Cellulosilyticum sp. I15G10I2: one gene and its partner. The protein of the gene in region 2 interacts with the protein of the main gene of each other region in a pairwise test. Links are inferred from orthologs where the notes say so. Each region holds a gene or a part of one and is shown on either strand. Other genes may lie near its edges. The genes, in order: BN3326_RS18660 and sfsA.

The links.
Region 1: the proteins of sfsA (region 2) and BN3326_RS18660 interact in binary tests that used the Escherichia coli proteins (3 or more experiments, as listed by UniProt). The link is inferred for Cellulosilyticum sp. I15G10I2 from one-to-one orthologs.

The regions. Positions count from the first base shown.
Region 1 is NZ_FMMP01000025.1:42,396-58,259, reverse strand. Bases 9,495-12,475 are described here. They hold BN3326_RS18660 (glutamate-5-semialdehyde dehydrogenase), read right to left. Parts: upstream 11,638-12,475; coding sequence 10,351-11,637; downstream 9,495-10,350. Other genes in these bases: ligA (NAD-dependent DNA ligase LigA), read right to left, coding at 11,732-12,475; BN3326_RS18665 (peptidylprolyl isomerase), read right to left, coding at 9,495-10,326. Outside these bases: BN3326_RS18705 (aldose epimerase family protein), read right to left, coding at 164-1,210; BN3326_RS18700 (LacI family DNA-binding transcriptional regulator), read right to left, coding at 1,268-2,260; BN3326_RS18695 (galactokinase), read left to right, coding at 2,483-3,649; UDP-glucose 4-epimerase GalE, read left to right, coding at 3,665-4,657; BN3326_RS18685 (UDP-glucose--hexose-1-phosphate uridylyltransferase), read left to right, coding at 4,659-6,131; BN3326_RS18680 (undecaprenyl-diphosphate phosphatase), read right to left, coding at 6,271-7,110; BN3326_RS22125 (hypothetical protein), read left to right, coding at 7,297-7,440; BN3326_RS18675 (TMEM165/GDT1 family protein), read right to left, coding at 7,492-8,160; BN3326_RS18670 (NADH peroxidase), read right to left, coding at 8,392-8,934; more of BN3326_RS18665, read right to left, coding at 9,106-9,494; more of ligA, read right to left, coding at 12,476-13,690; BN3326_RS18650 (hypothetical protein), read right to left, coding at 13,795-13,983; DNA helicase PcrA, read right to left, coding at 14,130-15,864. UniProt on the Escherichia coli protein: Catalyzes the NADPH-dependent reduction of L-glutamate 5-phosphate into L-glutamate 5-semialdehyde and phosphate. The product spontaneously undergoes cyclization to form 1-pyrroline-5-carboxylate.
Region 2 is NZ_FMMP01000006.1:1,066,726-1,082,565, forward strand. What follows is about bases 7,224-10,180. They hold sfsA (DNA/RNA nuclease SfsA), read left to right. Parts: upstream 7,224-8,332; coding sequence 8,333-9,028; downstream 9,029-10,180. Other genes in these bases: BN3326_RS05260 (agmatine deiminase family protein), read right to left, coding at 7,224-8,225; BN3326_RS05270 (TrkH family potassium uptake protein), read right to left, coding at 9,154-10,180. Outside these bases: BN3326_RS05235 (ABC transporter substrate binding protein), read right to left, coding at 1-2,155; nspC (carboxynorspermidine decarboxylase), read right to left, coding at 2,388-3,527; BN3326_RS05245 (saccharopine dehydrogenase family protein), read right to left, coding at 3,538-4,737; BN3326_RS05250 (hypothetical protein), read left to right, coding at 5,021-6,106; aguB (N-carbamoylputrescine amidase), read right to left, coding at 6,220-7,098; more of BN3326_RS05260, read right to left, coding at 7,131-7,223; more of BN3326_RS05270, read right to left, coding at 10,181-10,596; Trk system potassium transporter TrkA, read right to left, coding at 10,547-11,953; BN3326_RS05280 (hypothetical protein), read right to left, coding at 11,977-12,261; BN3326_RS05285 (aldo/keto reductase), read right to left, coding at 12,613-13,803; BN3326_RS21925 (hypothetical protein), read right to left, coding at 13,787-13,942; BN3326_RS05290 (bifunctional diguanylate cyclase/phosphohydrolase), read right to left, coding at 14,060-15,772; BN3326_RS05295 (cyclic lactone autoinducer peptide), read right to left, coding at 15,832-15,840. UniProt on the Escherichia coli protein: Binds to DNA non-specifically. Could be a regulatory factor involved in maltose metabolism.

The DNA of each region.
Region 1 (15,864 bases), on a different replicon or contig from region 2:
TCAATTTCGAAAGCACCCTATTCTACCATAGTAGCAAATGAAAAAACCGCCTCATAATTAATACAAAGCGGTTTTTATACGTATTCAGTTTACCTTTGACCCTCAGTTCACAAGTTGTCCTTATGACCACTTGTATTTTAGCCTTCAGTTCTTTTCAATTGACTTATTTCACGCTAAATTTAAAAGTTGTGGCGCTTGAATAAGTATCTCCTTTTTTAAGCAGTACATCTTCTTTAAAAACTTCATTATACCCTATAGGTAACTTTTGCGTCTCGAAGCATACACCATAGTTAGGTTTTTGTATTTTACCATTCGATAATTTAATAGGTTCATTGGCATAATTCATCGTATACATCACGACACCTGGCTCAGTCGTAAATATCTCCATACATCTTTTTGAAATAGGGTCATAGAATTCCACAGCTTGATGATTGTCATTTAGCAGCCATGGATGATCATAACCATTGCCATACTTTAATTGTATATCATCTTGATGAATATCTCGTCCAATAGGCTTTCTTGTTTTAAAATTAAAGGCTGTATGTTCATCTACACTAAGCAGTTCCCCATCAGGTATCAGCACCTCATCTAATTTGCATATTTTATCTGCATTAATAGAGACTTCTTGATCCAAAACAGATCGCTTCGCATCCCCCGAAAGATTAAAATAAGCATGATTCGTAAGATTTACAATCGTATCTTGATCGGTTTTTGCTTTATATTCAATAGTTAGTTCATTTTCATTATTAAGCTTATAGGCTACTGTTACTTCTAAATTACCCGGAAAGCCCTCTTCGCCATCCTTACTCAAATAAGTTAACTTTAAAATAGCTTCATTTTTGGTAACTTCTACTGAAGCTGTCCATATTTTTTTGTCAAATCCTTTAATGCCTCCATGTAAAGTGTTGCCGTTATTATTTTTAGCAAATGTATAGACTTTATCATTAATCGTTACTTTTGCATCATATATTCTCCCAGCTACGCGACCAATTAAAGCATTGAAATAGCCTGGGTTTTCTTCATAAGTCTCCATATTCTCCCAGTTAAGAAGAACATTCTCAAAACTACCTTCCTGATCCGGCACTAAAATTTTTGTAAGGATACCGCCTAAACTTAAAATTTCTACTTGCATGCCTTTGTCATTAATAAGTTGATAAACAGTAACTTCCCTGCCACTGCCAAAAGTCACTTTAGCATTTTGTATCTCCATCTCAAAACCCCTTTTCCTGAATATTAATAGACTGCCTATAAATTATCATATCAAATATTATGAATTTTTTCCACAACTTTCTCTTATAATAAGTCTAGTGGGAATTAATGTTTTTTTAGAAATCTTCCGGCCGCTTTTTAGTCTTTCAGCAAGTATCTCTACAGCTGTATCTCCCATAAAATCTGTATAAACCTTAATCGTTGTAAGCGATGGTGTCAGAAACTGCGCCGTATAAATATCATCAAATCCTATAATACTTATATCGGTTCCTATACGTAATCCTTTCTCTGATGCAGCCTTATAAGCGCCAATCGCCATAGGGTCACTCGCAATAAAAAAAGCAGTTAATCCTTGCTGTTTTTTAAGAGCCTCATGCATGAGATTATAGCCATCTTCTGGTGTAAAACTTCCCTTTAACATATGGTTCTCATTAAATAGATTCTTTTCTTTCATAAAATCTTTATAAGTTTCTTCGCGGTAATCTTTTATCATATCTTTTTTGTCATTAATATATTCTGATCCCCCAATATAACCAATAGCCCGGTGCCCCAATGCATAAAGATAACATAGGGCATCTGTAACTCCATTTTTATAGTCCGTAACAACGCTGTCATATCTAACCTCATCTGGTGAGGAATCTATAAATAGAATATGCTTAGAGAATTTATCCAAAATTTGGACCTCATCTTGTCCAAATTTACCAATAGCAATTAAGCCATCCAACTCTTTAGAGAGTGCTTCATAAAGACTAACATTTCTAAAATTTATACCCTCTTTCTCACACTTTTTTTCTACAGCAATTCGAATAGATAAATAGTATGGATCTTTAAGTTCCTCTGTCTCCGTATACCACTGCACAATGCCAATATTAAGCTTTTTAACACGATTTTTTCTTTGGTTAACTGTTACATATTGAAGTGCCTCAGCTACTTCAAAGATGCGCTTCTTAGTAGTTGGCGGCACATTAAGCGTCTCATCAAAATTAAGTACTCTTGATACGGTAGCAATAGATACTCCAGCTTTTTTTGCAACTTCTTTAATAGTAGCCATCACTCTACCCCTCTCATCTTTTTACTAAAATTAATTCACTTAGATTATATCCTTTTCCAGCTATAAAACGCTGATTTTCTGGGATGTAATATCTATATAATATTATATCCCTTTTTATTATTTCAATCAAGTCATTATTTTTTTAGTAAAAATCTTGATTTTTTTTACCTATCCTATATAATAAAAATATAATACTATTAAATCAGATTTAGGAGGATGCTTATGGATCTATCATTTTTTCAAGAAAAATTTACTGCTGTATTTGAAACCCGTCCGAAAGCCAGTTTTTTTGCACCAGGGAGAGTTAATTTAATTGGTGAACATATTGATTATAATGGCGGCCTTGTTTTCCCTTGTGCCATTACCTTAGGCACATATGGCAGTGTCAGTAAACGCTCTGATAAACTCTTCAGAGTCTATTCTTTAAACTTTGAAAGCTTAGGAATCATCGAGTTCTCATTAGATGATTTAGCCTATAATAGTGCACATAATTGGTGTAATTATTTAAAAGGTGTTCTTAAATATTTGCTCGCTGCTGGTCATACTATAGATTCAGGCCTTAATATCGCTATATTTGGAAATATCCCTAATGGTTCAGGCCTTTCTTCTTCAGCCTCTTTAGAAATTTTAATGTGTAAAATATGCACAGATATATATGATCTCAATCTTAGCAGCGTAGAAGCCGCTCTTTTAGGCAAAAAAGTCGAAAATGAATATATTGGTGTCAACAGTGGTATTATGGATCAATTTGCTATTGCACTTGGCAAAGAAGAGCACGCCCTACTTCTAGATTGTAATACCCAAAAATATCAGCACATTCCTTTTCAAATAGAAGGGTATAGTATTGTTATTATGAATACTAACAAACGCCGCGAACTAGCTGATTCTAAATATAACGAACGCCGCAGCGAATGTGAAAGTGCCCTTTTGAAACTCAAAAAAAGTTTTAATATCCAAGCTTTATGTGATCTTAAGGAAGAAAACTTAGATGAGGCTGCTGCAATCATTAATCATCCTACAGAATTCAAACGGGTTAAGCACACTATTACAGAAAACACACGGGTTATAGCTGCCACTAAAGCGCTTGAAGCTCGCGATCTTATCACCTTTGGCAAACTTCTTAATGCCTCTCATCTGTCTCTTAAAGATGATTATGAAGTCACTGGCAGAGAATTAGATACCCTTGCCCAAGCTGCATGGAACACCGAAGGGGTTCTTGGCGCACGTATGACAGGCGCTGGTTTTGGAGGTTGTGCCATTGCCCTTGTAGCGGACGAAAATGTAGAAATATTTATAGAAAAGGTTAATGCAGCGTATACAAAAGAAATTGGCTATGAAGCTTCATTCTATATTGCTTCAATAGGCAATGGCCCTAAACAAATTCATTAATACAAGGAGGTTCTTATGAAAATACTTATAGTTGGCGGCGCAGGTTATATTGGTTCTCATGCTGTTAAACAGCTTGTTGAAAATCATTTTGATGTAGTTGTTATAGATAGTTTAGAAACAGGTTATAGAGAAAGTGTTCCAAGTCATCTTCCTTTTTATCAGGTAGATATCAAAAACAAAGAAGCACTTAAAGAAGTATTTATTAAGGAAAAATTTGATGGGGTTATTCATTTTGCAGCCAATTCTTTAGTGGGAGAATCTATGACTAAGCCTCTTAAATACTATAATAACAATGTACATGGCACACAAATTTTATTAGAAGTTATGGTAGAAACAGGTGTTAAATATATTGTCTTTTCTTCTACAGCTGCAACGTATGGTAATGTTGAAACGATGCCTATTACTGAGGATATGGCGACACATCCTACAAACACTTATGGTGAAACAAAGCTTGCTATCGAAAAAATGATGAGTTGGACAAATAAAGCACATGACTTTCACTTTGTTTGTCTAAGATATTTTAATGTGGCGGGGGCAGATGCAAGTGCTGCAATCGGGGAGGCGCATAACCCAGAAACCCATCTCATTCCACTAGTTCTTCAAGTCCCCCTAGGTCAAAGATCTCATATTACCGTTTATGGCAATGACTATCCAACTCAAGATGGTACTTGTATCAGGGACTATATTCACGTTACAGATCTCGTGGATGCACACATTCTTGCCCTTGATTATCTTATGAAAGGCGGTCAGAGCAATATCTTTAATCTCGGCAGTAACAGCGGCTATTCAGTTTTAGAGATTATCAATGCTGCCAGAGAAGTAACAGGTCATGAAATTCCTTTAGCAATCGGCGAAAAACGTGCTGGAGATCCTGCTGTCTTAATTGCTTCTTCTACAAAGGCTAAAGAAGTTCTTAACTGGTCTCCACACTATACAGATGTAAAAACCATCATTTCTAGTGCTTGGAATTGGCATCAATCTCATCCCCAAGGCTATAAAGGAGAATAATATGAACAATGTATGTGCACTTATTGACAGGCTTATTGAAATTTCTATAGCAAATCATATCATTTCAGAAAGAGATATCATTTATGCCCGCAATAGATTACTTGCTCTATTGCAAGAAACAGAGTATGACCCCTCTGACAGTTTGAACCTGGATCTTTATCAAACCTTAGATGCACTGGGTGATATTGCTGCAGAAAAAGCTATTATCGCAGACAGTCTCTATGCTAAAGATATTTTTACAAGTACTATTATGGATGTCTTTTTACCTGTGCCTTCTATCATAGAAGAAAATTTTTATAACGCGTATAAAAGATCGCCTAAGGAGGCTACTGACTTTTTTTACAATCTTAGTCAAAGTTCAAACTATATTAAAATGAGCCGTATTGCTAAAAATATACAGTTTAAATCTGATTCTAAATATGGTCCTATAGATATCACTATTAACCTTTCTAAACCTGAAAAGGATCCTAAAGAGATTGCCCTTCTTAAAACGGCACCGCCTAATAAATATCCTGCTTGTTTATTATGTATTGAAAACGAGGGATATGAAGGTACGCTCAAACTTCCTGATAGGGCCAACCATCGTATGATAAACCTTAATCTTAATGATAAAGAATGGATGCTGCAATATTCGCCTTATCTTTATTACAACGAACACTGTATTTTACTTTCTAAAAAGCATGAGCCTATGAAAATGACCAAAGCGAGTTTTTATAATTTACTGCATTTTGTTGAGAAGTTTCCGCATTATTTTATAGGTTCAAACGCCGATATCCCTATAGTAGGTGGTTCTATTTTATCTCACGAACACTACCAAGGCGGCTGTTACCAGTTTCCGATTCATTCTGCAGGTACATTATGGGAGTTTAAAATCTCAAAATTTCCTCATGTAACTTGTAAAGTCTTAAATTGGCCTCTTTCTACCATTCAGTTATATGGAGAAAATTTAGAAGATGTTGCTGAATGTACAGACTATATTTATACTGCATGGCAATCTTATTCTGATGAAGAAGCTGAGATTCTTTCTCATACAGAGGATGTGCCTCATAATACAATAACTCCGATTGCACAAAACGACGGTCGCCAATTTGTGATGAGTGTGGTGCTTAGAAATAATCGTACTACAAGTGAACATCCTCTTGGTATATTCCACCCCCACGCAGATGTTCAGCATATCAAAAAAGAAAATATCGGACTAATAGAGGTTATGGGCCTTGCTATACTCCCCGGAAGACTTCTTGAAGAAATTGAGGCTATTAAAGCGTATTTACAAGGCCTAAGTGATGAGGTTTCAGATTATCATAAGCCATGGGCTAATCAGTTAAAAACTAATTACTCCCGTGAAATGGCTATAGATCTATACTTGCAAAAAGCACTGGGTGATAAATTTGTAAGGGTATTAGAAGATGCAGGAGTATTTAAGTTAAATGATTTTGGCATTCAAAGATTTAAAGCTTTTATTGACACTTTATAGCAGACTATTAACTTAAAAATACCCTATCATTACTAACAAAATAAAATAGTACATAAAGCAAAGTTTATTAATGCTTTATGTACTATTTTTGAATTTCTTATATTTTACTTTTACCTTTTATATACGCCAAGTTAAATTCTTATAATGCTTGTACTATTCCTAAAACAACAGTTGCAAGTCCAACTATTAAAGTATAAATTGCAAACACTTTATACTTATCCGTCTTAACTAACCAGGCAATAGCTTTTATAGAAAGAAAACCTGATAGTGCTGCAGCTATAAATCCCACTAGCATAGGTAAGATTTCAAGATTGGAACCTACTTCCAGAGCATCTTTTATCTCAATTAAACTTCCGCCCAATATTGCTGGTATACCTAGTATAAATGAAAATTTAACTGCAAATTCTTTTGAAAACCCAGCTATTAATGAACTGCTTATTGTAGAACCTGAACGAGATACCCCAGGGAATATAGCAAGTGCTTGAAAAAAACCGATAAAAAGCGCATTACCATATTTCATTTCTTTAATCGCTTTTCTTCCATGATCTTTTCGATCTGCTAGAAAGAGCACTGTTGAAGTAAACAAGAAACATGCCCCTAATATAATAAGACTCCCTTGCCTCACAATATTATCATAAATGGACTTAAAGGGTATTAAAATAAGTAAAGGTATCGTTGCTACGATCAGCATCATAATCATTTTTCTATTTAAGTTCATATTTTTCAAAGTAAATTTAAGCGTAAAAATATCTCCCAACATATTAAACGCCTCTTTAATAAGCTCCCAAATCGTCTTATAGAAAGCTATAAAAACTGCCAGTAGTGTGCCTAAATGAAGTACAGCCATAACGAAAGTGGAACTTTCCGGCGCCATTCCTGTAAAGTGTTGATATAATGCAAGATGCCCTGAACTTGATACAGGTAAAAACTCTGTAATTCCTTGTACAATACCTTGTATGATTGCTTCTAAAATTGTCATATGTACGCTCCTTATCTTTTTGTTCTTCCTGATGCTAAACGCTATCATTTATCTATACATGCTTTCTCATTATACAACTTTCTATCCTATTTTGAAAGCATTCCCAAAACTTAAAACCTTAATTTAAGGATAAATTTCTGTAATTACGGTAAAAATGTTAATATATTTTATAATAGGAGTGATACCATGAAATCATTGCAAAAAGTTATATCTCAAAACCAAAGCAGAGAGGATCATAATAAAGAAGCGTGGAATGCTAATAATGGTTTTAAAACAAATGGCAACAGCGGTGTTCAAGAAGGAATCGGGCAAACTAAAAACAAAAGATAAGCACTCAATGGGAGCAGAAAACACTGCTCCTATTTAATAGGATAAAAAAATCTATGCAGATTTATTTGTATAATAAGACTGAATAAATTTTATCATTGTCCAAATAAAGGCCGCACTTATAACTACTGCTTCCATAACTATAAATAGCGTGTCTACCTTATTCCAAAAAAGTGTGCTAAGTTTTATTATCCCAAATACAAAAAATAAAGCCGCGGAAAATGTTTTAATAAAAATATCCGGGATATTCTTTCCTATCTTACTTCCCACCCATATACCCATTACACTCGTTGCTACCATTGCGCCTACTGTCCCTATTAAAATCTCCCATGGACACACAGCATCCATGGATAGTGTAATCGCTGCAAGCTGCGTTTTATCTCCCAGCTCACCTATAAAAAAAGCTGATGCTACTGTAATAATAGGACTTTTATAATTGATTAATTCTTCTTTCTCCCCTTCTTCATATCTTAAAGAGGTAAAAGCAAAATATATAAAAGCTAATCCAGCGATAGTGCCAAGTAATGTGAGGGGTATGAGACACCCTAGCTGGTTGCCGAGCAGCACAGCGAGTCCATGATTAAGCAGCGAGCCTATAAATACGCCTGCCAAAACAGACCTTGCCTTATATCTCGTTGCAAACATCATCGCTAAAATCTGTGTTTTATCTCCCATCTCTGCAACAAATACAAGCAAAAAGGCACTCAATAATTCTCTCGTCATTACCAATCCCTCTTCCCTCTTGATACTGTGTATTTACCAAACTCCATAAACCTCATTAGAGCTTACTTTAATGTATATGCTTGTATACTAACAGGGTATAACATTAAATTTACAATTAATTTTTTGAATGCTCTAAATGGCCTTTTATAGACATAAAAAATAAGGGAACCAAAAAGCTTTAAACTTTTCGATTACCCTTATTATCTTATTTTTTATTTAATTATATCAATTTTATTTGAAATATCTTTTTAAAAGTCCTGCAAATGCCTGGCCATGTCTTGCTTCATCTTTGCACATTTCATGTACTGTATCATGAACTGCATCATAACCTAACTCTTTAGCAAGAGTTGCAAGGTCTTTTTTACCTTGACAGGCACCATTTTCTGCATCTACTCTCATTTGAAGGTTTTTGCGTGTATCACCTGTTACAACTTCACCAAGAAGTTCTGCAAACTTAGCAGCATGCTCAGCTTCTTCTATTGCAATACGTTTATAGGCTTCTGCAACTTCTGGAAATCCTTCTCTATCCGCTTGACGACTCATTGCAAGATACATACCAACTTCAGTACATTCACCCATAAAGTTTTGACGAAGACCCTCTACTACTCTCTCATCTAAGCCTTGTGCTACACCTATTCTATGTTCATCTGCCCATGCAAGTTCTGCTGCCTGCTCAGTAAATTTTGATGCTGGCGCCTTACAAATAGGACATTTTTCTGGTGCTTCATCTCCCTCATGAACATAACCACAGATTGTACATACATATTTTTTCATTATTTAACCCCTCCAAATATTTAATAATTTTTATTAAGTAATAATAATTATTACTTAATATGTTTATATAATAACATATTTTCTTGTTTTGTCAATAGCCTATTTTATTTTTATAAAAAAAACTACCTAAACAATTCAATATATGATGTTTAGATAGTTTTAAATGCTTATTTATTTAATGATGTCTATTTTATTATACAGATCTGTTTTTTCTACAGATAAAGCTTTGCTGAGCTTAATGAGTTCATCTTGAGCATATTGTGTTTTAAGCATGCCTTCACTATCTTGTTTTATTTGTTCAAGAGCTCCCACATCTCTAGCTTCTACCTTAATGATATGATAACCATAGTCTGTCTCTACAAGTTCTGGATATACTTTTCCTATTTCTCCTGTAAATGAAGCCTCTTCAAACTGTGGTACCATTTGGCCTCTTGGGAACGTATACTCTCCGCCACTGTCTTTTGACCCTGGATCTTCTGAATAAACTTTAGCAAGCTCTGCCATATCTTCACCTGCTATTGCCTTATTTAAAACTTCTTGTGCAAGTTCCCTTGCTTTTTCATCTTTACTGGCAATAAGGACATGTTTTACTGTTGCAGTCTCGTAACCCGCTTTAATCTGCTCCATTTGCGTATTAATCTCGTCTTCACTTGGTGTATAATTATCCCTTAAACCTTCTACAACCTTTTGTATCGTAAAATCATACTTAAGAAATCTCTCCATATCTTTAATATCAAATTTTAATTTCTCTACTAACTCTGTATTATTCATTATAATTGTATTGGCCTGTTCATAAACAAGATCTTGATCCTCTTTGGATAATTCTAATCCTAGGGCTTCAGCTTTTTGCTTAGCTGCAATAACGAGACTAATATTATCCAATGTATTTTCCTTAGCTATATCTAATGTTTTGCGTCCGCCCGTCTCCATTTCCCATATGTTAGGCCCAGCACTTTCAAACTGTTGCTGTGTAATCCAAAAGTATAAGTTGAAAACGGGATGTGTGATCTCTTCTCCACCTATTACAACTACAATTTGATCACTCTGACTACTCTCTGGTAATTGTTCTGCTGGACTATTAGCCGCATCTTTTAATTGATCTGCTGAAGGTTTTTGATTAGCGTACAACGCTATAAATATTCCAACAGCTATTAGAAGTACAATCCCTGCAATTAATTTAGTATGCTTACTTTTTTTAGTACCAATTTCTTCTTGAAATCCAGTTGGTTCCTCATTCGTTATATGACTTACTTCTGTATCATCTGTTACTTGTTCTTCCTCTACCGCTTGTTCTTCTTGAACAGTCTCTTGCTCTTCACTTAACTGTTCTCCACATTCTAAACAGTATATTTGATCCTCTGGATTCATATTGTCGCACTTATTACATTTCATCATATAGTCTCCTCTTTAAATTTTCTACAATGTTATTATTTTTTTATGTGTAAAATGTTTTTCACCGGTTGCATAATCTGCTACGATGTGTCCATTTCCACATAGCTTATATTTATAAATGAGTAGTCCTTCTATGCCTACAGGGCCTCTTGCATGAATCTTAGCTGTACTTACACCTACTTCTGCACCAAACCCATATCTAAATCCATCACTAAATCTTGTCGATACATTATGAAAAACATTCCCTGAATCAACTAGCATCATAAACTGAGCTGCTGTTTCTTCATTCTTCGTCACAATACAATCTGTATGGCCTGAGCCGTAGTTATTAATATGATCTATTGCTTCTTGAAGATTATCTACTATTTTAATAGAAAGTATATAGTCCAGATACTCGGTTTGCCAATCTGCTTCATCTGCAGCTTCTGCATGAATGATGTTTCTCGTTTTTTCGCATCCTTTTATAAGCACTTTGTATTGATCTAGAGATGCTTTAAGCTTTGGCAGAAATATAGGAGCAATCTCTTGATGAACGAGTAGTGTTTCTAATGCATTACATACTGCTACATACTGTACTTTTGAATCTGTTACTACTTTGACTGCAAGATCACTATCTGCTTCTTGATCCACATAAGTATGGCATATGCCATCCGCATGTCCCATAACAGGGATATTAGAATTTTTCATAATATAGCTTACAAACTCATTAGATCCTCTTGGAATAAGCAGATCTATAAACTTATCCATTTTAAGAATGGCATTTACATCTTGCCTATTTTCCATAAGCGCTATCCAGCCCGTAGGTATACCTATGTCTTCTGTTGCTTTTTTTATAATTTGAAAAAGTATTTTATTCGTTTCTTTTGCCTCGCTGCCACCTTTAAGGAGTACAGCATTACCACTTTTTAAACATAGTGCAGAGATCTGAACAAGTGCATCAGGTCTCGATTCAAAGATAACGCCTATAACACCAATGGGTGATGCAATCCTAGTTAAGATTAAATCTTTATCTAATTCTGTCTTAAGCTGAATCTTACCAACTGGATCTTCAAGACCTATAAGACTTTGTATGCCTTGTACTACGTCTTTTATTTTCTCTTCACCAAACTTCAATCTTTTTAAAAGCGGCATAGCTGCTTGTTCTTTTTCGCTGTTTTCTAGATCTATGCTATTGGCTTTTTCTATTGCATGCTTATTTTTCTCAAGGGCTTTAGCAATAGCTCTTAATGCTTCATTCTTCTTATCGCCATCTATGGCTGCTAATTGAATAGCTGCCTTTCTTGCGTTTTGGGCTGCCTCATATATATCCATATGCATAATCCTCCTTAAATTGTTCTGTCTTTACTAAACACATAGAACCATTATACCTTTTTTATAATAGGCTTACAAACATTATCTCATTTCCCTAAGCTTTTATAAGTTCTAAAAAATTCTCTTCTGTAATAATCGGGATGCCAAATGCTTTAGCTTTCTTGTTTTTACTAGAGCTTGACGCATTGTCATTATTAATTAGATAATGCGTACTCTTACTCACAGAACCTGTTACTTTACCACCTAGTTCTTCTATTTTAGCTTGCAGCTCCTTACGGTTTTTAAAGTGATAAACTTCTCCGGTTATAACAAACGTATGGTCTTTAATCTGTGATTCCGGTATAGCAGCCACACTCTCCTGTCTTAAGTGAAGTTCTTTCAGCATATTCTGCACCATAACTTGATTAACTTCCAAACTGAAATAGGCACTGAACTCTCTTGCAATAACCGGGCCAATCCCTGAAATATTTTTTAGTTCTTCCTCTTTTGCATGTATCATTTGATCAATTTCATAATTAAAATGTTTACAGATAAGCTTAGCTGTATTTAGTCCAACTTGTACAATCCCTAGTGCATAGATAAACTGTGCAAGGCCAACATCTCTTGATTTTTCAATAGATTGCATTAGGTTCTGATAAGACTTTTCTCCAAACCCCTCTATTTGAACGATTGATTCCTTATAGCCTTCTAAATGATAAAGCGAACTAAATTCCTGCAAATAACCTTTCTTAAGAAATTTATCGATTGTCGCTTCTGAAAGTCCTTCAATATTCATAGCATCACGACTTGTAAAATGTACAAAAGCTCTTAAGCGCTGCGCTTTACAGTTGGTATTTGTACAATAGAGTGTCTTCGATGCTTTCTCTTGTTTAATAATGGTATGTGCGCCGCACACCGGACATGCATCTGGCGCTTTAACAGGTCCAGTTGGGGTTACATTCTCTGAAATCTGAGGGATGATCATATTGGCTTTATATACCTTTACGGTATCCCCTATTCCAAGTTTTAGATCTTCTAATATACTTAAATTGTGGACACTAGCTCGCTCCACAGTAGTCCCTTCGATCTCTACCGGTTCAAAAATAGCTACTGGATTAATAAGCCCTGTACGAGATGTATTCCATTCAATATTAATAATTTGTGTCTCTGCTATTTCATCCTGCCATTTAAAGGCAATTGAGTCTCTTGGAAATTTTGCTGTTTCACCAAGCCCTTTAGCATAAAAAATATCATTATAAGTCAGTACAAGCCCATCTGATGCAAAGTCTTTATTTGATATTTCTTCTGCGAAGTATTTAACGCACCTTTCTAGGGTTGCTTGTGTAACTTTCTTATACTCTACAGTTTCAAATCCCTTTAAACTTAACCAATCTATCTGCTCACTCTTTGTCTGAAACGCCATACCACCTTCTACAATCGCAAAGGCAAAAAACCTAACTTTTCTATCTGCCGTAATTTTGGAATTAAGCTGTCTTACACTGCCGCTGCATAGGTTTCTAGGATTTTTATATTTTTCTTCTTTTTCACCTAGTTTTTCATTGATTTTATGAAAGTCTGAATAAGTAATAATCGCTTCACCTCTTATGACAAGTGACTCTTCATAATCTATTTTCAGCGGAAGATTTTTAAATACTTTTGCATTATTAGTAACATCTTCGCCAATTTCTCCATTTCCTCTTGTAACTGCACGGACAAGTTTACCTGCCTCATAAGTACATACAATCGTAAGGCCATCCAACTTCCAGGATAAGAGCCCTTCCTCGGCACCTAAAAATGTTTTAAGCCTCTCACTGTCTTTAGTTTTATCTAGTGAAAGCATTTTCTGTGTATGCATTATTTTAGGTAAGCTGCTTACAACACCATAACCTACCTTTTGGGTAACACTTCCTGCAAGAATAATGCCTGTCTGTTCTTCAAGATTCTTAAGTTCATCATAAAGCTTATCATATTCATAGTTACTCATTATTTCTGTATCTTGCTGTTCATATGCATAAGCCGCTCTATTTAATAGCTCTACCAATTCTTTCATTCTGCTCATTTGATCACTACGCATAAACTTCTCCTAACTTAAATACTTTATATTTTATAGGTTATAAGACTATTAGTAAAGCTCCCTAAAGCACTAAAATTAATACTTTTAAGGAGCTCTTCATATTATTATTTTTTTTGTTTGTAGCGCTGCATAAGTTTAGTCCCAAGTGTATGACATCTAGCTTGATCTACAAAATTCCTCTTAATAAATGTCATTTCATCATATTCCTCAGATGTCAGCCTTCCGCTTTTATACATATCCTCTGCAAGTTTTAAAAAATTTTCCGTGTTCTTAATGAGTTCTTGTAATAGCATATAGGATTCACACTTCCTTAACACAATATAACATATTGTATAGCATTTAAGCTTATTTTATCACTTCGTTATTTATTAATCAATTATTTATTCCTAAATATGCACTATTTACTATACAAAATAATTAAAACTGTTACTTATTAAAATTATAACTTTTGTAGTTTAGCAAACCTTGTACTTAACTGTCTTATTTCACCACTTTGAAAGCTAATTGTCACAAATACATCATCTTTAATTTTGTCAATTTGTTTAATAGTTCCTTGCCCAAACATCTTATGCTTTACAATATCACCTTCCGTAAAATCTAAAATGGGCTGAGGTAAATTTTCTATTTTAGAAGGTGCATGTCCTAGATTATGGCCTATAGGTCCTTTACTCCTAAAAGACGGCATAGTAGGCTTAGGTATTTCTTTAGTAACAAACGTTTTTTTCTCATTTGCAGACTTTGTCTCAAAGGTTCTAAGACTTTTGGAGTCTTCCTGAGATTTTTGCAGTCTTGATTCTCCTCTTCCAAGTTCTCTGATAAATCTAGAAGGTAAACTGTACTGTGTACGTCCAAAAAGTGTTCGCTGTTCTGCGTGAAGAATATATAGTTTTTCTCTGGCTCTTGTAATGCCCACATAACATAATCTTCTTTCTTCCTCTAATTTATCGTCTCCCTCTGTAAGGCTCATATAGCTTGGAAAGAGCCCTTCTTCTACCCCTGGCATAAACACGACAGGAAACTCAAGTCCTTTGGCACTATGTAGCGTCATAAGTACTACCGAGTTACTATCTTCATCGTAATTATCAATATCTGCTACAAGTGCAACTTCTTCTAAAAATTCATCTAATCTAGGCTCCTCGGCATGGCTCATATAATGCATCGTCTTTGCAATAAGCTCCTCGATATTTCTTAAACGATCTTCTGCCGTTTCAGCTTCTGTTTGACGAATGTAGTTTAAATAATCAGTTTTTTCTATAATGAGTTCAAGTAACGCTTGGATATTGTTTGAAGCTGCAGCTTGCTGTAACTCTTCTATAAGTACTGCAAAGCTTAAAACTTTTTGACTAGGCCCATTCCCTAGTATACCAAGTTCTTTTGAAAGTCTGGCTGCTTCAAAAAAATCCATGTTTTGTCTTAGGGCATAATCAGTCAGGGTATTAACACTAGCTGCCCCTACCCCTCTTTTGGGAACATTAATAATACGTTTTATAGCCACATCATCTTTTATGTTCGCCACCACTTTAAGGTAGCTGACTAAGTCTTTAATTTCTTTTCTCTCATAGAATCTTGTTCCGCCAAGAAGTCTATAGGGTATAGAGTTTTCTACCATTTTTTCCTCAAGCACACGGGACTGCGCATTAGTACGGTATAAAATAGCAAATTCTCTATAATCTCTTTCTCCTTCTTCAATACTCTTTACGATGTTTTTTGCAATAGCTTCCGCTTCTCTATATTCATTAGTTGCTGGTACTATAGTAATCGTTTGACCGTCTTCGTTATCTGTCCAAAGTTTTTTAGGTTTTCTCCCTTTATTGTAGGCAACTACTCGATTTGCAGCCTCTAATATGTTTTTAGTGGAACGATAATTTTGTTCAAGTTTAATGACTGTTGTTGCTGCAAAATCTTTCTCAAAGTCCAGTATATTGCTGATATCCGCTCCTCTCCAGCCATAAATAGACTGATCATCATCTCCCACTACACAAAGATTATGATGCGCCTTTGCCAACATTTCTACGAGCTGATACTGTGCACCGTTTGTATCTTGATATTCATCTACTAAGATATATTTAAATTTATTTTGATAATAGTTAAGTACGTCCGCGTGATCTCTTAGGAGTAAATAAGCATTCATTAAAAGATCGTCAAAGTCCATCGCATTATTATCCTTTAATTTT
Region 2 (15,840 bases):
CCCTTAGATTTTCAGTCATTTTATGATCAAAGAACATATGATTGTTTTTGCCTAGATTTTTAACCTTATACATTGCAGTATCAGCATTCATGATTAATTGATTTGCCTCATTGCTGTCATGGGGATAGCGGGTAATGCCCATACTATAATGAATATGGATTTCTTCTTCCTTAATAGCAAGTGCAGTTTTTAGAGCGTGGCGTATCTTATTAATATAGTGATCAGTGATCTTAGAATCCCCTTCATCATAAATAAGTATGAGAAACTCATCTCCCCCAAATCTTGATATAAACATTTTTTGATCTACACAATTATTAAGCCTTTTTGCTACTTCCTGTAAAACCATATCCCCATAAGTATGTCCTAAAATATCGTTAATTTCCTTGAAGTTATCAAGATCCAAAAGCAATACAGCGCCCTTTTTTGCTTGTTCTAATTCTTCTTTTAGCTTATTCATAAAATAGATTCTATTAGGAAGATGTGTTAGAGAATCATGGAAAGCTAAGTGCTCTATATAGGCTTCTTGTTCTTTAAATTTTGTAATATCAAGCACTATACCATTAATAAATTTTAAACGTCCTCCTAAATTCGTAAGGTGCTTACCACTTACTAACAGCCACTTTAGATTGCCTTCTTGATCTTTTATACGCACTTGCGTATAAATTTCTTGCTTAGTCCCATTAATAACTTCTGTATAATTTTTAACCAAAAGCGCTCTATCTTCTGGCAGTAAAAATTGTTCTAAAACTAAATTAACATCTTCATTTTCTTGTATAGAACGATTTAAAATATTAGAAACCTCCTTGGAAAAATACAACTTTTTATTTTCTAAATTCATTTCCCAAACAGCACTATTAGTTCCTTTAATAGCAATCTCATATTTCTGCTGTAAATTCTCCAGCTTTTCTGTATAGCGTTGAATTTCATTATATTGACTTCTTAATTCTTCCTCTGTTGCCGTAAGTTCCTCATATAAAGTAGTTAGTTCCTCATGGCTTTCTTGCAACGCTCTTTCAATTGCTCTTCTTCTTATATTATCTCGGATGATAAAAAATATTACTAGTACAAAAAATGTGATAATAAGAAACATGATAATCAGCATAGTCTTATACTGCTGAAAAAATGTTGGCTTTCGGTTAATAAGTACAGCATCATCTGGAATAAGCTGTTCATTAATATTATATTTTTTAATAATATCATAATCAAAAATATACTTATTCGGGCTTTCTAAGACTACCTCTATTGATTCTATAGGTACTCCATCAAAAACATCTATAATAATCTGAGCTGCTGATTTTCCCTGTTCAAAATAAGATATCATTTTTCCGCCAAGTAAACCTGTCCCGACTCCCCCTATCGAAGCACGATAAACTGGAACTTTCGTATTACTTTTTAATATTTCTACAGCTTCATCAATAGATATAGCCTTTTCTGTTTTGTCTTGAAACATGCTTAAATAAAGTAAAATAGTATCTTCTTCTATCTCCTGTAATATCATTTCAAATTCTTTAAATGTATAGTTTGATACATTAAGATCTTCAAAAGTTAATGTCTTAAAATGATCCTTTGTGTTATAAAACTGTTCCTTGTCCCCTTTTCCAGTCAAGGTATTATCTATAATAGCAACGACCTTTTTAGCCAAAGGATTAAATTTCTGAGCAATTTCTATCGTCTCTTTTAAAGAAACAGCCTCAACTAGTCCTGTAATATGATTGCTCTTGGCTGCTACTCTAGCGCGGTCAAAATCATTTATACAAAAAAATACAATAGGTAAATCTTTAAAAAGTGATTGTTGATAATCCATAGCAAACTGTAAAGCATTATCGTCCCCTACAATGACTGCGTCATAGGGTGTAAGATTATTTAACTTATTTTTAAGCATCTGATAAAATAACTGCTTATGCTCTTTTGTATCTATCCGCTTACTGTCCATATATTCGATATCAAGATTAATAGGATATGGCTCGAAAATAAACTTTATACCCTGTATTTGATCTGGTACTGTCATAAAGTTCTCAGTATATGAGCTTATAAACAGAACATTTTTTTGCTCTTCTGCCTCATAGGTCGAATCCGCAAAAATATTTATAGCTACAAACGCATAAAAACATAGAATAATTAATACGCTCTTTTTAATAGACATGTACTTTCTCATAAAATCCCCCAGCCATATTTATTTTACCGTTTTCCCCTTGGCCCCATTAGCTTTGTTCGCTTCATTTAAAACTTAAAGCATCTTATTTACATTATACCCCTTATTTTCCCAAAATCCTATAAAATCTAACAAATTATTTTATTTATAATACAAAAGGCATCTGTATCAACTTCAATACAGATGCCTTTTGTATTATAAATATTAAGTTACTCTATTATTAAATTTATTACACCTAAGATAAACGAGACTTATAATCTTTATAATCAAATTGTTTAACTACCTTTGTCCCTTCAGTCTCACTAAATAATGCAATGGACGGCAGATTTATCCCATTAAAAGTATTGTTTTTAACCATTGTATAGTGTGCCATATCACAAAAAACAAGCTTATCTCCAGGTTTTAACGGTTGCTTAAAAGAATAATCTCCAATAACATCTCCGGCTAAGCAAGTTGGTCCTCCAAATCTATAAGTATACGCATATTCACTTGGCATGCCAGCATCAATAATCTGCGGCCTATAAGGCATTTCAAGTACATCTGGCATATGACATGCTGCCGAAGTATCCAAAATAGCAAGATTCATATCATTATCAATTGTATCAAGGACTGTGGTAACAAGATATCCTGTGTTTAAAGCCACTGCCTCTCCCGGCTCTAAGTATACATCTACCCCATACTTATTCTTAATAAACATAATAGAACGTATAAGTATTTCAATATCGTAGTCAGGCCGTGTAATATGATGCCCTCCTCCAAAATTAATCCACTTCATTTTTTTTATATACGCACCAAATTTCTCATCTACTACTTTAATAGTACGTTCAAGTGTATCTGAATTTTGTTCACACATAGTATGAAAGTGAAGACCATCAATACCATCAAGTTCTTCTGGTTTAAAGTTAGCCAGCGTTACACCTAGTCGAGAATGCTTAAAACAAGGATTATAAATATCTGTTTCTATTTCTGAATATTCTGGATTGATACGTATACCACATTCTATTTTTTTAGACCCTTTACTTTTAACCAGCTCTTTATACTTACTCCATTGATTAAAAGAATTAAATACGATATGATCACTATACTGCATGATCTCATTAAACTCATCATCTCTATACGCAGGTGCGTAAATATGAACTTCTTTTCCCATTTCTTCATAACCTAGCTTTGCTTCAAATAAAGAGCTTGCTGTGATGCCTGCTAAATATTTCTCTATCAAAGGAAATGCAGCAAACATTGAGAACCCTTTTAGTGCAAGCAGAATGCGACATCCCGTTTGATCCTGAACATATTTTAAAGTCTCAAGGTTTTTCTTCAGCAATCTTTCATCAACCACATAGCAAGGTGATGGCAGTGCATTAAAATCTATATTCATCATTTATACCTCAATCAACTAGAGTAGGCGAAAAATCTTCTTGCCATGGTAGTCCATGCTTATTTAAAGCTTCCATAAATGGATCTGGATCAAATTCTTCTACATTATAAACCCCTGGTTTTTTCCATTTCCCTGTCATAACGAGCATAGCTCCGATCATGGCAGGCACACCTGTAGTATATGAAATAGCCTGTGATCCAACTTCTCTGTAGCATGCCTCATGATCACATATATTGTAAACATAATAAGTTTTAGGTTTACCGTCTTTGATCCCTTGCATAATACAACCTATATTCGTCTTACCTTTTGTTCTAGGTCCAAGTGATGCTGGGTCTGGGAGAACTGCTTTTAAAAACTGTAAAGGAACAATTTGCTTACCTTCAAAATTTATAGGTTCAATAGAAGTCATTCCCACATTCTCAAGTACTTTTAAATGATTGATGTAATTATCTGAAAAGGTCATCCAAAATCTAATGCGTTTAATGCCTTTTATATTTACAGCCAGTGATTCTAATTCTTCATGGTGTAAAAGATACATATTCTTTTCGCCTATGCCGTCAAAATCATAGACACGTTTAATTTCTAACGGCTCAGTTTCTACCCATTTACCATTTTCTATATAACTTCCATTTGCAGTAATCTCACGAATATTAATTTCCGGGTTAAAGTTTGTTGCAAATGGATAACCATGATCTCCGCCATTTGCATCAAGAATATCAATATAATGAATCTCATCAAAGTAATGTTTTGCAGCATATGCACTAAATACTCCCGTAACACCAGGATCAAAACCACTTCCTAGTAGTGCCGTAACACCTGCTTTTTCAAATCTTTCACGGTATGCCCACTGCCATTTATATTCAAACTTAGCTGTATCAAGCGGTTCATAATTTGCTGTATCGACATAGTCAACCTTCGTTGCGAGGCATGCATCCATAATAGTTAGGTCTTGATAAGGAAGTGCAACATTAATAACGATATCAGGTCCAAAATCCTTGATTAAAGCTATGATCGCATCAGTGTCATCAGCATCTAACTGCGCTGTACGAATTTTAGTAACACCACCAGCTAACTTATCTTTTAAAGCATCACATTTTGAAACTGTGCGGCTTGCTATACAAATCTCCTCAAAGATCTCTGGATTTTGACAACATTTATGAACAACAACGCTAGCAACTCCTCCAGCACCAATAATTAAAGCTTTTCCCATATCATTACCTCCACTTTTAATAATCTAACAAGAGTTATTATAAATAAAATGATCTTGCTAATCAAGCAATTTATTAATATATACGGCTCTAAAATATTAATTTATAACAATATCACACTTTTATCCAGAAAAAACGCTTATTTTCTTTATTAGTGTACCTTCTAAAAGAATATTCTATACTGTTAAAAAGTGGAGATATAGACTTGTATAAAAGCAGAAACTAAAATACAATAATTATGTAGCATACTATTTGACTTAATGTAGGATAGAAGGTGAAAAGAAAATGTCTGAGGTTTTGGAAAACCTAAAAAATAGCCAGATTTTATATAACCAAAATGTTATTGATCTCAAGGAAAGTATCCGCAGAAACTATCCACATTATGACAACAAGCGCGCCGCTTTATTATTTGCTGCCGCCATTCATAAGATTATTGATCAAAATATAGTTTGTTTTGATCAATCTATTCAAACTGATATAAAAAACAGCTTACTTCAAGAAGTCATAAAAAAAGAAGTCTTTGACATTACCGCCTATGATATATTTAAAGCTTGCTCTCTTTTGGATATGTCTGATGACTACTACTGTGAGATGCTGACCGAATGGGTTAATTATAACCAAGAGCAAACCATTTCAAAACATCAATTACTAAAACTCCTTCTTCAGTTAAATACTAACGCGAGCAATAATGTACACCCTACTATAGCTCAAGTACGTAGCTTTAATCTACTCAATCTATTTATTCCCCATAAGCGCCTGGCTTTAACTGCGGCAATGCTGTCACTAACTACAATAGTACTTACTCAAGCGCTCCATTATAAAAACGTTGAACATGTAAATGACACCATTAGCTACACCCCAACCACCGTTACTCAAGAAGCAACCCATTCTCTAGCAGATCATCATTCCGCTGTTCATGTAACAGATCAAGATAATGGCCTACATAAAACGTTACATTATAAAGAGGTTAACACAGATGCCTTACATAACTGGCTAAATGAAAGAAATTCAGTGCTTGCTGATGAACCCTATTTTAGCAGTATTCTTGATACAGCATATGAATTTAATATCAATCCTCTTTTAATGTTTGCTATAACTGGTCAGGAACAATCTTTTGTGCCAAGATCCAATACCCATGCATCTTTAATCGCTAATAATCCTTTTAATGTTTATGGAAGCTGGAAACGCTTTAATACAGATATTAATGAAGCATCTAGAATAGCTGCCCGAACTATTCTAAATTTAAGCAAAGGCTGCCCCCAAAACGAAGATCCCTTGAAGTGGATTAACAGAAAATACGCTGAAGATCCTAACTGGCATTTAGGCGTTGCACAGATTCTTTTAAGCCTTGAAAAAACTGCAGGTGATTAATGGCAGTTCTTTAGACCAGATGTACTTTTGGAATCAAAAACAAGTGGTAGAAATAACTTAAAAGCACTGAGACTTTGCGATCTCAGTGCTTTCGTTTTTAGGATTATAGATGTTTATTTTATAATTAACTCACCATCATAAGATGTAATAATTTTATATAAATCAGGGCGACGGTCTCTAAATATGCCCCATTCAATACGTTGGGACTCTAGCTGGTCAAGATCGAACTCTGCAACGAGGATACTTTCTTCTATACGGTCTGCCTCCGCTACCTTATTGCCCTGGGCTCCTGCAATAAAAGATGATCCATAGAATGTAATCTTTGAATCATCGTCTTCCTCTACACCAATACGATTCGATGCAATAACAGGTACCAAATTCGCAGCAGCATGACCAAGCATACAGGTTTGCCAGTGATCTTTAGAATCTATAGAACCATCTTGAGGCTCAGACCCAATGGCTGTTGGATAAAATAATATTTCAGCCCCCATTAGTGTCATACACCTAGCAGCTTCTGGATACCATTGATCCCAGCATATTCCCACACCAATCTTACCATAACGTGTAGACCATACTTTAAAACCAGTATCTCCTGGATTAAAGTAAAATTTTTCTTCATAGCCCGGGCCATCGGGAATATGACTTTTTCTATAAGTGCCTAGTACTTCTCCATCAGCATCAATGACTGCTAGTGCATTGTATCTCGCATAATTTTTCTTCTCATAAAAACTAATAGGCAGGACTACTTTAAGTTCTTGGGCAATCTTTTTAAAATGATTGATAGCTTTATTTTGCGCAAGCTCTGTAGCATATTTATAATAATCAGATTTTTCCTTTTGACAGAAATAAGGCGTTTCAAAAAGTTCCTGTAACAGAATTATTTGCGCACCCTTTTTGGCAGCTTCTCTTACAAGAGCCTCTGCTTTATTAATATTTTCATCAATATTACAAGAACAGCTCATCTGAGTTGCTGCTACTTTAACTTTTCTCATACATTTCACCTCATTTTATTTATCATAATATTTTAATCATTTTTCCCCATACTCATCTGTTGGGTTGTACAGTGCACATTTCCACCCTCTTTAATAATAGCCATGCCATCGATTGTGCGAATCCTTCTTTCGGGAAAAAGAACACTTAATATTTGTTCTGCCATGTGGTCAGTTTCTGTGGCACTCTCTCCAAAAGTTGGTAATATAATACCCTTATTTACAAAATAGAAGTTTAGATAACTTAGGGTTAATCTTTCTTCATTATATTTTCTCATTGGAGGCTGTTGTATAAGGATAATCTCAAACTTCCGCCCTTTTGCATCTGTTGCATTTTCTAATATTTTAAGGTTCTCCTTGGTAATTTCATAATTCTCATCCTTTGGGTCATTACAAACCTGTATAAGTATTTTACCGGGTTTAGCAAAACAAGCGATATTGTCTACGTGTCCATCTGTTTCGTCACCGCTTAAACCACGTTTAAGCCAAATCACTTTTTCTATATTTAAATAATGCTTTAAATACTCTTCAATCTGTTCTCTTGTTAGATTAGGATTTCTATTTGGATTTAGCAAGCATTCTTCTGTAGTTATAAGTGTACCTTCCCCATCCACATGGATAGAGCCTCCCTCCATGACAAACGGCGCATCAAAACATTTAATATTAAAGGATTTAAGTATTTTAGGGGCAACCTGATCATCTAAATCCCAAGGGGTATATTTTCCCCCCCATGCATTAAAGCGCCAATTAACACCAGCTCTGTTTCCTTTATCATCACATAAAAATGTAGGGCCATTATCTCTGAGCCATGCATCATTATGCGCAATAGGCAAAAATGTGATCTGCGGTGCCTCAAAAAGTGATTTTACCTGGTCTATCTCATCAGGATTGACAATCACTGTCACAGGCTCAAATTCTGCAATTGCTTCAATAAGTGCCCTGTAGCCCTCACAAACACGCTTATGGTCTTCCGGATAACACATAGATTCCTGAACAGGCCATGATACAAATGTGCGCTCGTGGCTCGTCCATTCGGCAGGCATTTTATAGTTAAAATCTTTTGGATACATAGCATACCTCTCTTCATCAGCATTATATTTTATATTCTTTTTTATACAATTATCTTTCATATCATAAACTCCTCTGTGCCTCAAGTCAAGCTTCAATCAATGTTTGCATAGTCTTTTCAGTTTGAATTATAATAAAGGTACTCCAATACTTACAGAAAGGATCCATCATGAAATTAAATTACGACATTTATTATGGCACTTTCATCCATCGCCCCAATCGGTTTATTGCAGTTATTAAAAGAAAAGACGAAGAACTCATTGCACATGTTCCAAATACGGGCCGTTTAAAAGAGCTATTGTTGCCCGGCGCGGAGGTAATGCTCTCATACCATCCCAACCCTTTAAGAAAAACCAAATATGAGCTACGTATGATCAAGAAGGGTATGCACTGGATTTCAATAGACTCTCAGCTTCCAAATGCACTAGCTTCAGAAGCAATATCCGCAGGTATTATTAAAGAACTTATGGACTATCCTCTGCTCAAAAGAGAAGTAGTTTACGGCAATAGCCGCTTTGACATTCAACTCAGTGGTAAAGATACGTGCTTCGTTGAGGTTAAAGGTGTGACCCTCGAAAAAGAAGGCTGGAGCTATTTTCCTGATGCGCCCACAGAACGCGGCCGTAAACATATTGATGAGATGATCCAAGCCGTCCAAAACGGTCATCGAGGCGTATTGCTCTTTGTTGTTCAATTAAATACTGCTAAAGGATTTAGCCCCAACAGCCTTATGGATCCGGCTTTTGCCCAAAAAATCGTGGAAGCTTCAAATGCAGGCGTAGAGATTCTTGCTTATCGCTGTGTCATATCTCCAGAAGAAGTTAATATAGTAGAAAAAATCCCCGTTTCTTTCCAAATGCCGTAATACTGAGTTTTTAACTCAAAAAACAAATAGTATCTCGGCTGAGTATAATTAATGATTTATTAAAAAAACTATCAGTCTTTAAAATTAACAAGGCTGATAGTTTTTTATAAAGCATATATTCCTTTTTATTTAGACCAAAATTTAGGCATTACCAGTAAGAGTATCGGATAAATTTCAAGTCTGCCTATAATCATACAAAATGACAAGGTTATTTTACTTAACACTGAGAAACTGGAAAAGTTTCCTGCCGGTCCTACAATTTCCAGACCTGGACCAATATTTGCAATCGTAGCTACTACAGAACTGAGTGTTGTCACAATACTTTTGCCATCCAGCGCTACAATCAGTACAGCGCAGCAAAAGATAATAATGTAAATAAAGAAAAACCCAAGTACTTCTGAAAGGGCCTGTTCATCTACGGCTCTTCCGCCTATTCTAACTGAATCTACGGCTCTTGGATGTACAATCTTCAAAAAATTTCTTTTAGCTGCTTTAAATAATAACAATATTCTAATATGCTTCATCCCGCCGCCAGTAGATCCAGCACAGCCTCCAATGAACATAATAAATAAAAGTATTAATTTGCTAAACACTGGCCAAGTATCAAAATCTGCTGTGGCATATCCCGTAGTCGTAATAATAGATGCTACTTGAAAGGCCGCATAGCGTACTGACTCTTTTACCGTATGGTATACCTCACCATATATATTAAGTGTAATAACGATAATCGATATGGTAACAATAGTCACATAGAGTTTAAATTCTTCATCCTTAAAGAGCACTTTGAAATTGCCTTTTAAGGCATGATAATAAAGGCCAAAGTTAGCGCCGCACATAAGCATAAAAACAGTTATAATAATCTCCACCATAATATTATTATAACCACCAATACTGAGATTTTTACTTGAAAACCCTCCTGTTCCTACGGTCCCAAAAGTATGTACCAATGCGTCATAGAAAGGCATCCCAGCAAACATAAGAAGGATAATCTCAATAACAGTTATAAGTAAATAGATGCTAAATAATATTTTTGCTGTTTCTTTAACCTTAGGTACTAGTCTTCCTGGATTAGGCCCTGGACTCTCTGCCTTCATCATCTGCATGCTCTGCGCCCCTGCTGAAGGGAGTATGGCCATCGCTAAAACTAATACCCCTATCCCGCCTACCCAATGGGTAAAACTTCTCCAAAATAGTATGCCTTTTGCTAAGCCCTCTATTTCAGTAAGTATACTTGCACCTGTAGTTGTAAAGCCTGAACTTGATTCAAAAAAGCTATCTACCAAAGAGGGAATCGCTCCGCTAAAGTAAAAAGGCAGTGCACCAAAAAAGGACATGAGTATCCATCCTATGGCAACAATAGCAAAACCCTCTCTGGCATAAATACTTTTACTTTTTGGCTTGATCATGAATAATACTAGGCCTATAATGAGCAATATAATCATTGTATATAAAAAGGCCCAAAATGCGCTTTCTTTATAGATAAGCGAAACGATCATAGCTGGAAACATAGCTAATATTTCAAATATTAATAATGTCCCCAAATTTTTTGATACCATTGCGACGTTCATCTTGATTTCCTCCAATTGCAACTACTTCTAATTCTCTTAAAGTTGCAATATTTTTTTCCATTGTTATGACGATAATCCTATCGCCTTTTCTAATAATATCATTACCATGCGGTACAACAACTTCATTTTTTCTTACGATGGTAGCAATAACCGTATTATCAGAAATATTTAATTTCTTAAGGGGTATATCTATAAATATACTCGAATCATCTACTACAAATTCAAGTATTTCCACCTTACCTTCTACAATCCTATGCAAAGACTGCAGTGCTGTCCCTCTTGCATATTTTAGAATCTGGTTTGTTGTAATAAGCTTTGGAATAATAATACTATCAAGTCCCATATCCCGTACAATATTTATGTAACTTGTTCGACTTATTTTAGTAACAATCTTTTTTGCCCCCATGCGTTTAGCAATCAGTGAAGACATAAGATTATGTTCATCCATGCCGGTAGCTGCCACAAAGGCATCCATATGACTTATATTTTCTGATAGAAGAATATCCTCTTCTGTCCCATCACTGTTGATAACAAGCGCGTTGGGCAGTTTATCTGAAAGTTCCAGACATCTTTCTCTACTTATTTCTATAATCTTTATATTCATATTCATATCTTTTAAAAGCTTATAGAGGTAGTATGTAATCCTGCCTCCGCCAACGATCATGACATTTCTAATTTTATCCGGGCATTTTCCATATATCTTGCAAAATTTATAAATCCTAGACATTTTACCTATAACATATATACTATCATTCTCCTGAACAACTTCTTCACCATGGGGTACAATAACCTCTTCACCACGCACAATAACACCTATAAGTACAGATGATGCAGAAGACTTATCTGCCTCTTTAATCTTTTTACCTATAATATTCATACCTTGGGTAACTTTTAATTCAACCACTCTTACACGACCGCTTGCAAATCTCTCTACATTAATTGCAGATGAAAAACTAAGTGTATTTGCAATTTCTTCAGCTGCCGTATATTCTGGATTAATAACAAAATCAAGACCTAATTGCTCTTTTATCAGCGAAAGCTCATAGGCATATTCAGGATCTCTTACTCTGGCTACTGTCTGGCCTACACCAAGCTTTTTAGCCGTCAGACAACACACCATATTTACTTCATCACTGCCTGTAACTGCAATAAGAAGGTCAGCCCCTGAAACACCTGCTTCTAAAAGAATGTTAGCGCTTACACCATTTCCTTTAATACCCATTACATCTAAATTATCTTCTACTTTTTGAAGCGCTTGCGCATATTTATCGATAACGGTTACATCTTTGTTTTCATTTGTTAAACTTTCTGCAAGCGTATATCCCACTTTCCCTGCGCCAATTATTATAACTTTCATATTCTCCTCCTAATGAATTACCGTCAATTTACTAACGGAACACTTTGCTGCCACTTTTCATTAAAATGATCAAGAATTTTTGAAACTACTTCCGTCACATCTATTTGCATACAACATTCAAAGTGAGACCTTAAGCCATCCGACTTACTATACTTAGCTGAAAAAGATAACAAAAAAACTTGATTTCCTATTACAATAAGACTTTTTCTAAATTGACTATTAACCCTAAAATCCACATCTTTTTGTGATACTTTATTAATATAAGATCTTGAAATAATACCGCTGTTAGTTATATAGGGTATAATCACTCTGCATGCTTTAGTATTAGAAACTTTACCTATTTCATCAATGAGTATCTTATAAATTCTATTATCAAAAACCCCTTAAGCCGCCACTTCTATGTCGTTTTTTTCTAATTCCACCATTAATATTTTTATAAATTCATTGACATCATCTATAAATGTCGTTTTGGCCATAATCATTTCCCCTCATACGACACATACATTAATAAAAAAATTATATTGCAAACATAGTTATCTTACTCTATTTTCCCTCATTATAAAACCTTAAATATACATAAAACGAGCTTTTTTGCCTTTTTTCGTTGCTTTAACTAGTTTTTTTCTGCTGAGGACTATTATTTTATTTAATATGCTCTATTATTTTACATTTAAAATACGTCTGACTATCCCTACAATAGGTTTGTATAACACGCCCTCTAGTTCCCGGCTTACCCGTTTTAATTGCTGCCGTATAGCTATAGCTTGAGGACAATGACTTTCACATTTACCACATGCTGTACATTGTGAAGCATTAGCTGGTTTTACTGATAGTGCTCCTAAAGTCTGGAGATAGCGAAAGCGTACTAATCTATCTTTTAAAAGATATTTATCATTATAGCAAGAAAAGCATCCTGGAATATCTACACCTGCAGGACAAGGCATACAGTAACCACAAGCTGTACATGGAATTTTTGTTTTTGACAATATAATAGCCTTTACTTTTTCAAAAATATTAAGTTCTTCAGCTGAGAGAGAATTGGCCTTAGCATTACTTGCAATACGTATATTCTCAGAAAGTTGTGCCTCATCACTCATACCGGATAGTAAAACGCTCACCTCTGGATGATTCCATATCCAGCGCAATGCCCATTCTGCCGGGGAACGTTTTTGATAATAACTTTCAAAGACTTTCGTCACTTGTTCAGGCAAATTCGTAACCAGCTTGCCGCCGCGCAGTGGCTCCATAATAATAACAGGCATGCCAAGCTTAGCTGCTAATTGTAAGCCTGATTTTGTCGCCTGATTATTTTCGTCCATGTAGTTATACTGTATTTGACAAAAGTCCCAAGGATAAGCCTTAACAATTAATTCAAAATCTGTCTTACTGCCATGAAATGAAAACCCAATATTTTTGATTACACCTTTTTCTTTTAAAGCTTCAAGCCACGTCATAATACCTAATGCATTAAGTCGATCAAACATTGGTTTATCTGTCAGCATATGCAAAAGATAATAATCAATATACGCTGTCTGTAGTTTTTCAAGTTGTTTAAGCAAAATTTTTTGTGCACTTTCTAGATCTTTCACCATAAATGGCGGTAATTTAGTTGCAATCTTTACCTGCTCCCGATAACCCCCAGCTAAGGCCTGCCCCAGCAGCGATTCACTCTTTCCATTGTGATAAATATACGCGGTATCAAAGTAATTAACACCCTTTTTTATCGCTTCATGGATCATGGCAATGGCTCTGGGTTCATCAATGCTGCCACCATGAGTAGGCAGCCTCATACAGCCAAAACCTAATATAGACAGCGCCTCTTTATTTTTCGGATTAATTCTTCTTAGCATAGTCATTAACTCCTTCATCACCGTATTTATCTTCAACACCTAGGTGGTGATAAATACTTACTTTTATAGTATATATTTTTTTCGCTTCGGTCTCAATCGCCTTTATTTGTAAATTATAGTACATAAATATCTTAATCATATTTTCATCCTATGCTTTTAACTAAGAAATATTCAAATACTATAAAAACAGCCCGTAGAGACTGCTGCTCTTTGGGCTGTTACATGCTCACCAAGCCCTTAGGCTTTTCAACTGACCTTATATTAAGTTATCGAAATGATCTTTAGATGTTTTAATAACTTCTATAAAAGCTTCCGTAATATCCGGATCAAATTGAACCCCGCTGCAACGTCTTAGTTCTTCTATTCCCTCCTCATAAGTCTTTCGCTTATTATAAGGTCTATTAGACGTCATAGCATCAAAACTGTCCACTACTGTAAGTACGCGGGCAAGAAAAGGAATTTCTTCTCCTTTAAGCCCAAGAGGGTATCCCTTGCCATCATAGCGTTCATGATGATGATAGATAAGCGGCATAATACTCCGCAAAGAGATAACAGGTTTAATAATCTCAACGCCTTCTGCGGGATGTTGTTTTAAGATCTCCCATTCCTCATCACTTAGGGGCATTTTTTTATTGAGTAATTGTTTTGTAATATTGATTTTACCTATATCATGCATATAGGCACCATAAATAAGTGTCTTTTTATCTTCTTCTGTAAGCTTAAGATGTTCTGCTAAGAGACGGCTGTACATTACTACTTTTTCGGTATGCGCATACGTATAGCGATCTTTCGCATTAATGACACTTATTAGTGTCTTAACTGAAGTAATGAGCTCCACGTCTTTTTCATCGATCTCTTTCTTTAAATCATCTAAAATAGAACTATAGGTCTCTACACGATTACGATTAAAAAACTTAGCACGATAAAGCGCATCATCAGCGCTTTTAATGAGTTCTATATCATTTCTAGCTTTAGTTGGGTATGTTGATATCCCAAGCGAAACGGTTAAATTGCTATTTGGTTGATTCTCTTGACCATAAAAATATGTTTGTTCTACCTTACTTCTTATTGCTTCTGCTATTTGAATAGCTTGCTCTTCTTCTGTATGAGGCAACAATACTGCAAACTCTTCTCCGCCATATCTAGCAACTATTTCACCAGGCTTCACACTAGCCCTCAGCAGATTGCCTATAGCACGGAGTGCCTCATCACCCTTTTGGTGTCCATGTAAATCATTATATTCTTTAAAATAATCTATATCAATAAAGAGCATTGAGATCGGCTGCTGCTGTTTTTCGCTGTTAATCACTTGTTGTCTTAAAGCATCACAAAAAAATCTATGATTATAGACCCCTGTCAGCCCATCTTTATGTACCATGTTTTCAAGTTCTTTAATATGTTCTCTTTCAATTTTTACATAATAGCCTAATGGCCATGCTGTAAGGATAAAAATTCCGCTTAAGATAAGATCATCCTCAAAATAAGGATTAACTGCCATATCAGCTAACATGATCAGATCCATACCTAAAATGATTGTTGAAGAAATACACGCTACAAGAATGCCACGTTCAATTCCTTCTTGTATTGTTGCTGTGATAATAATAAATAAAAATAAATATTTATATTGGCTGTCTGGAGCTCCTGTCAATAATATAACTAATGAAAATAGTAAAATAAATAATCCATCTTCGACAATTTGTAAATATTTGTCATATTTAATATCTATTTTTTTAGATGTTGAAAATTTCCAAATACCATATGCAAATAGCAATAAGAAAATCACGATTCCTAAGGAGGTAAAACTATAATTAGCATATGTAGTATGGCTACTCAATCGCTCATCAGTATAGTAATATTTAAAAAAGATTACGGCTATAAATAAAAAGGCGCATATCTTTACCACTGATACTATATCACTTATTTGATTTCGTTTATTATCTTTAAGTTGATTATCTTTAAGTTGATTCATATATAAGTTCCTCTAATATAGTATAGATAATGATAGAGGTCGGTTGCCCGACCCCTATCCTATTCTTC